2 linked regions of the Phragmitibacter flavus genome follow. Each later gene encodes a partner of the first gene's protein in a complex. Links are inferred from orthologs where the notes say so. Each region holds a gene or a part of one and is shown in the gene's direction. Other genes may lie near its edges.

The links. Proteins that work in one complex are often made in the same cells at the same time.
Region 2: the proteins of dhaL (region 1) and FEM03_RS16115 are in contact, whole or in part, in a crystal structure (PDB 3PNL), measured with the Escherichia coli proteins. The link is inferred for Phragmitibacter flavus from one-to-one orthologs.

What each region holds. Positions count from the first base shown.
Region 1 is NZ_VAUV01000002.1:57,954-62,518, forward strand. Bases 608-3,568 are described here. They hold dhaL (dihydroxyacetone kinase subunit DhaL), read left to right. Parts: upstream 608-1,749; coding sequence 1,750-2,388; downstream 2,389-3,568. Other genes in these bases: FEM03_RS02215 (tetratricopeptide repeat protein), read right to left, coding at 608-1,558; rfbD (dTDP-4-dehydrorhamnose reductase), read right to left, coding at 2,493-3,425; FEM03_RS02230 (NAD(P)-dependent oxidoreductase), read right to left, coding at 3,418-3,568. Also shown: more of FEM03_RS02215, read right to left, coding at 1-607; more of FEM03_RS02230, read right to left, coding at 3,569-4,305; FEM03_RS02235 (MBL fold metallo-hydrolase), read right to left, coding at 4,364-4,565. UniProt on the Escherichia coli protein: ADP-binding subunit of the dihydroxyacetone kinase, which is responsible for the phosphoenolpyruvate (PEP)-dependent phosphorylation of dihydroxyacetone.
Region 2 is NZ_VAUV01000011.1:194,430-198,226, reverse strand. What follows is about bases 801-3,787. They hold FEM03_RS16115 (dihydroxyacetone kinase subunit DhaK), read left to right. Parts: upstream 801-1,783; coding sequence 1,784-2,791; downstream 2,792-3,787. Other genes in these bases: can (carbonate dehydratase), read left to right, coding at 3,646-3,787; FEM03_RS16110 (DUF4336 domain-containing protein), read right to left, coding at 2,858-3,550; FEM03_RS16120 (ABC transporter permease), read left to right, coding at 801-1,664. In the rest of the region: more of FEM03_RS16120, read left to right, coding at 1-800; more of can, read left to right, coding at 3,788-3,797. UniProt on the Escherichia coli protein: Dihydroxyacetone binding subunit of the dihydroxyacetone kinase, which is responsible for the phosphoenolpyruvate (PEP)-dependent phosphorylation of dihydroxyacetone via a phosphoryl group transfer from DhaL-ATP.

The sequences.
Region 1 (4,565 bases):
GGTAGCGTGGATGGTCGGTGTAGCGGGCGAGGTGCTCCTGCATGTGTTGACGAGCCTTTTCGTGCTGTTTGTCGAAGGAGAGGGCCATGCCGGTCCAGTAGTGGGTGTCTTCGATGATGTCGCTGTCGGGGTAGCGTCGGGCGGTTTCGTTGAAGGCGTCGATGGCTTCGAGATTGAGGTCCTGTTCGAGGAGGGTGATGCCTTCCATGAAGAGGGCGCGCGGGGCGAGTTCGTGGTCGGGGAATTTATTGTGAACGGTGGTGAAGGCGAGTTCGGCTTCGTAGGGCTGACGGTCGGAGTGGAAGGCGGTGGCGCGCAGGAAGTGAACGGTGGGGATGTTGGCCTGATTCTCTGGAGTGTTGAATTTTTCGAGGTAGGTGTCGGCGGCGGCGATGGCGTTGGGCCAGCGTTCGACTTGCAGCCAGCACTGGATGAGGTTGAGGCTGGCGGCGATGACGATGTCGTCGACGGGCATGTTTTGCAGCATGTCGTCGAGAATGAGGGCGGCTTCGCGGTATCGGTAGAGGCCCTGGTAGGCGGTGGCAACGCGGAGGCGCAGGGCGGAGTCGAAGTTGGGGATGGATTCGAAGTTTTTGATCTCGCGTTCGATGCGCGTGATGAGGCCGTCGTATTGAAAGGCGAGGTATTCCTGGGCGGGATTTTTCTGGACCTGGGCGAGGCGGGTTTTGAAGTTGGCGAGGGAGGTTTGCTGATGGGCGAGCAGGCGTTTTTTGGGCCAGATGCGCTGGAGGCAGGCGATGGAGTCGTAGAATCGCTCCTGTTCGAGGAGCTTGGCGCCGAGCTGTAGGGAAAGGGTTTGAAAGGCAACGATCTGGCTGATCTCTTCGAGTCGGGTGAAGGTTTCCTTGACGAGTTGAAGGGCGGTGTTGTCGTCGTTGGAGGCGAGAAGACTGTGGAGTCGCAGGACGGTGGCGCGTCCGGCGGCTTCGCGATTGAGCTGGCGGAGATTGGGGATTTGTTCACCGAGGAATTGGGCCGCGGCGGGGTGGTCTTCTTTGAGAATGAGGCAGACGGCGTGGAGGATGATGGCTTCGACGCGGCGCCCGTTGTGGATGGATCGGTGAGCCGGAGGGAGGCTAATTACATAGGGAAGTTTGCCGCTGTGGAATTCGTTGAAGGCGGCGAGGGCGGGGTCGTGGGCTTCGGTTTGGAGATGGCAGATGCCGCGCCAGAAGGCGAGTTCGTCGGCAGAGACGGGATCCAGGACGGGATCCTTGAGGGTTTCTTCGAGGAGTTCGAGGGTGTCGGCGTATTTTTTCTGGCGCAGTTTGCTGATGACCAGCAGGGGCTTCATTTTGCGCGAGGTGTCGGCAGCCTCGGGGGTGCCGCCGTAGGTGTCGATGAAGGATTGGAAGAGGGATTCGGCCTGGGGCCAGTCGCCCGCATCATAAGCGCCACGGGCGGCGCTGAGCAGTTCGTTGGCAGTCAGTTGGGTGGGGTCGGGAGCGGGTTGCTGCGCGGAGAGGCTGCCGATGGAGGCGAAACCGAGACAGAGGACGGCGATGATTGGGGGTATGGAGGCAGGGGAACGCAGCATGAGAATGCGGGTGTTCAATTGCTTAGGCGGACAATGACGCAGGTGGCAAGCCAAGAGAAGCGAAATTTTCGCCATGAAATGCGCAATGCCGAAGAAAGTGGCGGGCGCGGGGTCTGGTGGGGGTAAAAACCTTGCTTGCGAAGTGCTGGTGATTTGACATTGGGCGGGGTCTCGACTTGTATCGGCTGACCATGCCAAAAACCACGCTTTCCACAGAAGAAGTCACCTCCATGTTGTTGCTGGTGTGCGACCGGGTGATCGCCGCCGAACCTGAACTTTCCGAAGCGGATCGCAATTTGGGGGATGGAGATCACGGACTGGGCATGCAGCGTGGCATGACGGCAGCAAAGGAGAAATTGACGAGCGCACCTCAGGAGAGTGTGGACAAGGCTTTCTCAGCCGTGGGCATGGCAATGATGAGCAGCATGGGCGGGGCGAGCGGTGCCATTTTTGGGACTTTTTTCCGAAATGGCGGCAAGGCTTTGCAGGGTCGCGGTGAGTTGGACGCGCAGGGGTTGGCGTTGTTTTTGCAGGCGGGTGTCGATGGGGTGAAGTCGCGCGGTGGAGCAGCGGTGGGCGACAAAACGACGGTGGATGCGATGGAACCGGCGGCAGTTGCGGCGGCGGAGCACTCGGGTGGTTCGCTGGCGGATGCGATTACAGCGGCAAGCAAAGGGGCCGAGGGTGGGAAAGAGGCGACCAAAGCCATGGTGGCGAAGTTTGGTCGTGCGAAGACTTTGGGTGAAGGGGCAATCGGGTTCCCTGACGCCGGCGCGATTTCGGTGACGGTGATCATCGACGCGATGCGTGATTTTGTGTTGGACTCGTAAATTCGCGCGGGGAACAGCGATCAACAACCAATTGGCAGGTTGAACGTGGGCACCGACCTGCCGTGGGTTGTATCCCACGGATACTGTCGGGCAAGGGATTACGGTTAGATCGCGACGATGCTGCTGACGGCGATGAAGAAGCGTGCGGAGCTTTGATACTGCTTTTGCAGATAGTCTCTGAGGGCGTCCTGCCAGTTGCGCGGGACGATGGAAGAGAGTTTGGTGTATTTTGAGGTGTCGAAGGCGGTGAATTCGGGGCGTTCGGCTTTGAAGATGGGGAAGTCGGCGCGATACAGGGCGTCGACTTTGGTGGCCTTGAGGGGAAGGCCAAGTTCGGCGGCGATGTCGAGGGTGGCCTGACCGTAGGCCTGCCAGTTGGTGCTGCCGGAGTTGCTGAGATGAAGCAGGCCGCAATAACGGTTGTCGCTGAGCATGGGTTCGATCCACGAGGCGAGGTCTTCGCTGTAGGTGGGGCAGGATACTTTGTCGGCGATGGCGGCGACGTGATCCTGGGCAAGGGCATTTTTGAGGATCATGTCCGGGAAGCTGGGGCGGTCGGGTCCGAACAGCCAGGAAACGCGGATGACAAGGAAATGGGGAGAGACTTTGAGGACGGCGGTTTCGCCGGCGAGTTTGGTTTTGCCGTAAACGCTGAGGGGATTCGGAGGCTCGGTCTCGGTGAGCGCCAGGTTTTTCCTGCCGTCGAACACGTAGTCGGTGCTGATGTGGATCAGCCGTGCGCCTTTTTCCGCACAGATCTGGGCGAGGATTTTCGGGGTCTCCGCATTGCAGAGCCTGGCTTCTTCGGGTTGATCTTCGCATTGGTCGACGTTGGTAAGGCCGGCGGTGTAGATCAGGGTGTCGAACTCGAGCGGCGCGAGAGTGGGACGCAGGGTGTCGACCTTGGTGACATCGAGATCGGTCCTCCGCAGGGCGGTGACTTGATGATCTTGGCGGTAGTGCCTGGCGAGGGCGGCTCCCATGCGGCCGCCAGCGCCGACGATGAGAATGTTGTTCTTCCCGGATGATTCAGGCATGTCGTCCTTTAAAGGTGAGTTCGGCGATTCCGCTTTTGTCGAGACCGCCCAGGCCGAGGGTAACCATTTTTTGATATTGGGCCTGTGTGGCCGCGTTGAGAGGGAGATTGAGTCCTTGTTCGAGGGCGACCTGGGCGGCGATGCCGCTGTCTTTGGCGGCGTGTTCGGCGCTGAACCAGCAGTCGTGGGAGCGGGTGGCCATGTCTTCGCCGTCGGTTTCGAGGACGCGGGAGTTGGCACCGGTCTGTGAGAAGACTTCGCGGATGAGGTCGAGATCGTGACCGAGCGCGGCGGCGAGTCCAAGGCCTTCGGCGAGGCCGGCGGTGTTGATGTTCATGACCATGTTGACGAGTGCCTTGACTTCAGCAGCACGACCCGCGCCACCAATGAAGCGACGGTTGATGCTGAGGTCTTCGATGATGGGCTGGACTTCGTTGTAGATGGCTTCGTCGCCAGCGAGCATGAGATAGAGTTTTCCTTCTCGTGCCTGGCTGATGCTGGAGGCCATGGAGGCTTCGAGGGAATGGGCACCGACCGCTTTGGCGGCGTCGTAAGTTTCGCGATGGGCTTGTGGACTGAGGGTGGCGCAGTTGATGAAAATTTTGCCGCCGGCATTGGTCAGCAGGCTGTCGCCGCTGGAGGCGAAAATGGCGCGCTGCGAGGCGTCGTTGGTGACAACGGTGAAGATGACATCGGCTCTGGCGGTGACGTCAGCAAGGGTGGTGGCGTGCTGGCAGCCGAGTTCGGTGGCGAGGGTGCTGGCCCCTTCGGTGTGGGTGTCGAACACGGCGCTGATGGTGTAGCCGCGGTCTTTGAGGCGGCGGGCCATGTTGGCTCCCATGCGGCCAACTCCGACAAATGCGATGGTTTTGCTGCTCATGATATTAGGTGAGGAAGGTAGGAAGGGGGTGGTGCGATGGTTTGTCGGTTGAGTCGAGTTACTTGAACTCAGGGTAGAAAGGATTGTGGTTTTTCTCTTCTCCCACGGTGGTCAGCGGACCGTGTCCGGGGCAGAGGATGGTGTGGTCGGGCAGGGTGAAGATTTCGCTGCGGTTGGTGGCGAGGGCTTCGGTGAAGGAGATGGCACCGCCGCCCATGGAGCTGGCGAAGAGGGCATCGCCGACGATGGCGACCGGATTG
Region 2 (3,797 bases), on another replicon or contig:
GAGCGATGACGCTGTTTTTTGCGTGCTTCTTTCTGATGCCGATCTGGAGCACGCTGGAGGTCGCTTTTGTGTCGACGAAGGGTGGCTTTACGCTGGAGTATGTGTGGGAGGTTTTTCGCAATCCGGTTTATCGCGAAGGGTTGTGGAATTCGCTGATCATGGGATCGTTCACGACCCTCGGATGCCTTATTGTGGCGGTGCCATTGGCGCTGGTGTTCACGCGTTATGAGTTTCCGGGCAAGCCGTTGCTGAATTCGCTGATCCTGGTGCCGATGATCCTTCCGCCGTTTGTGGGCGCAATCGGGGTGCGGGCGATGCTGGGTCAGGCGGGTTCGATCAACAGTTTTTTGATGCAGATTGGGTTGATGGACCCGGAGCATCCGGTGGACTGGCTGGGGCAGGGGCAGATGGTGGGCATCATCATCATGAACGTGCTGCATTTGTATCCGATCCTGTATTTGAATGTGACGGCGGCGTTGTCGAATCTTGATCCGGCGCTGGAAGATGCGGCAGCGAATCTGGGGTGTCCCCCTTGGCGACGGTTTTGGAAGGTGACGTTGCCGCTGATCATGCCCGGAGTTTTTGCAGGGGGCACGATTGTGTTCATCTGGGGTTTCACGGAATTGGGCGTGCCGCTGGTGTTTGATTACCAGATGGTGACCAGTGTGCAGATTTTTAATGCGATCAAGGACCTGAGCGGAAACCCGTTTCCGTATGCGCTGGTGGTGGTGTTGCTGACCTTGACGACGCTGATGTATGCCACCAGCAAACTGATGTTTGAGCGGGGCAATGCGAGTGGCGGTGGACGGGCAACGATGGGTCGCGAGATGATCCGGCCGAAGCCGCTGGGGGCCTGGCTTTGCACGATGAGTTTTGTGTTGTGCATCGGAGCGGCGGTGATTCCGCATATCGGGGTGTTGATGTTGTCGGTTTCGACCGATTGGTATCAAACCGTTTTCCCTGAAGGGCTGACGCTGGCTCATTACTCCGGCGCGTTGAGTCATGAGCTGACCCTCACGGCGATTTCCAACAGCCTGAAGTATGCGTCATTTGCGACCTTGCTGGATTTGGTTCTGGGCATCGGGGTGGCTTATGTGAATGTGCGGACGAAGATCTGGGGGAGGCAGTTGCTGGATGCGATGGCAATGCTGCCGCTGGCGGTGCCGGGTCTGGTGCTGGCGTTTGGGTATTTGGCCATGGCTCGGGAAGGGCAGCCTTTTCACTGGTTGATGATCGGCGAAGATCCGGTGTTGTTGTTGATCGTGGCCTACGCGGTTCGGCGCCTGCCGTATGTGGTGCGATCGGCGAGTGCGGGATTCCAGCAGGTGAGTCCAACGCTGGAGGAAGCGGCGCAAAATTTGGGTTGTCCACCTTTGAAAGCGCTGTGGAAAGTGACTTTGCCATTGATTTTGCCCAACCTGATCGCCGGTGGCCTTTTGGCGTTTTCATTTGCCATGCTTGAGGTCTCGGATTCGATGATCCTGGCGCAACAGGCCACGCATTATCCGATCACGAAAGCGATCTATTCTCTGGTGGGCGCGCTGGGAACGGGACCATTTCTTGCTGCCGCGTTGGGGGTTTGGGCCATGCTCTTCCTGGGGGTAACGTTGCTGGGAGCGGGCCTCATTTTGGGCAAAAAATTGGGCGCATTGTTCCGGGTTTAAACCACTGGATTCGGCCATTCAGGCGCTTTCTGCGCGTTTGTCGCTTTGACAAGCGGGGTTGTGCTCGCTAGAAAGGGGGTCGTCCAAAACGTAACCTCTGCCAATCCAACCACTTCCTCATGAGCAACAGCGCCAAAAAAATCATCAACGATCCTCTCACTTGTGCCGATGAACTCTTTGAAGGTTTGGTGCTCGCCTATGATGGCAAAGCCCGTAAAGTCGGCAAACGCAGCATCGTGATGAATGATCTGAGGCCGGATGCTCCCGCGTTGTTGATTGGTGGCGGTGCCGGTCATGAGCCCATTTATCACGGCTTGGTGGGCAAAAACATGGGCGATGGCGCGGCGGTTGGTGACATCTTTGCGGCTCCTCCTCCAGACATCGTGCTCGAAGCCACCCAGGCGGTGAATCGTGGCAAAGGCGTGCTTTATCTTTATGGCAACTACGCGGGTGACGTGATGAATTTCGACATCGGCGCTGAGCTTGCCGAGGAAGAAGGCATTGAAGTTCGCACGGTGATCATCAATGACGATGTGGCCTCTGCTCCGACTTCTGAAAAAGACAAACGCCGTGGCGTTGCTGGTCTGGTGCCCATCGTGAAGATTGCCGGTGCGGCAGCGGCCACGGTAGACACGCTGGATGAGCTGGTGCGCATCACGCAAAAGGCGGTCGATCACACCCGTTCTGTGGGAGTTTCTACCAAACCAGGCAGCATTCCAGCGACTGGACAACCCACCTTCGATCTTGCTGATGACGTCATCGGTCTTGGCATGGGCATCCACGGCGAAAAGGGGATCGCGCTGATCCCGATGTGCACCGCGAACGAACTCGCTCCGAAGATGCTCGACCTGATCTTCGGCGATGACATGGAGTTGAATGCCGGAGATGAAATTGTGTTGTTCGTGAACAGCCTTGGCAGCACCCACATGATGGAATTGCTCATCCTGTTGAAGTCCGCCAAGCCGATTCTTGAGGCGCGCGGACTGAAAATTCATCACACGATTGTCGACAGCATCGTGACCTGTCAGGAGATGGCTGGCGTGTCGATCAGCATCATGAAACTCGACGATGAATTGAAGCGTCTTTGGGACATGCCTTGCGAGAGCGTGGGATACACCAAACTCTGATCTTCGAGATCTGAAAATTCAAACAGCCGGCTCTCGTGTCGAACGAGAGTCGGCTGTTTTTTTAGGTCAGGGCATGAAGCCGTGTTTCCGCCAGATGCCTGCGAGGATTTGTTTGCCATTGGTTTCGATGACTCTGCCGTGACCGACGATGACACGGTCGAAGTCCCACGCCATCAAACGTTCAATGGATCGCGAAAACGCCGCGCGGTCTTTGATGATCATTCGGAACAGACGGCTGACATCTGGCTCTGGTCTCAAGCCGGAGAGACTGCGCAAGATAAGCTTCGTCCAGAAATTCGAACCAGGGCTGAGGTTGAAGACGATGTCAGCCATGATCAAGGTGCGTGAAGCCCGATGAAAAATGGCATACTCCTCGGACTGAGGGACCCCATCGATTTTTAAGACATCAATGTGATCCTTCCAGTCAGCAGGGGGCGGGGAAAGTGGGTAGTTCTTGATGGCATTGGCCACCTTAAATTGTTGAGGAGCAAAGAGGGGAATTGTCGGCCAGTTCGCGGAGAATCGGTCGGTGAAAGTGTCATGCAACAGGGTCGCTTCGATGGCCCATGTCGCGGTGCCAAGCGCATTGATGGCATGAACGTTTTCTTCTGAAAACGGTGCGCTTGAATGGATGAGCAGGGCATCGCTGAGTCGGATGATGGTGGTGTTGCGACCAAAGTTGGCCCCGAGAATGTGCAGCGGGTGGTGGATGATCCACAAATCTTCTGCCAGCAAAGTGAGCGAGGTGTCAGGCGGCATGACAAAACCTGCCTGCATTGGGCCATGGCGCAAGTGGGATGGTGCCAGAATCTATCCACTTTCCTCCGACAGCGGCTGTGCTATGGATCTCATCCATGACCAATCGTCCTCTCCAACCTCTCATTGATCAAAACCGTGCCTGGTCTGAGGCTCGCCGCCAGGAAGATCCCGAATTTTTTAGCCGTCTGGTCTCGCAGCAGGAACCTGAATACCTTTGGATTGGGTGTGCCGATAGTCGCGTGCCCGC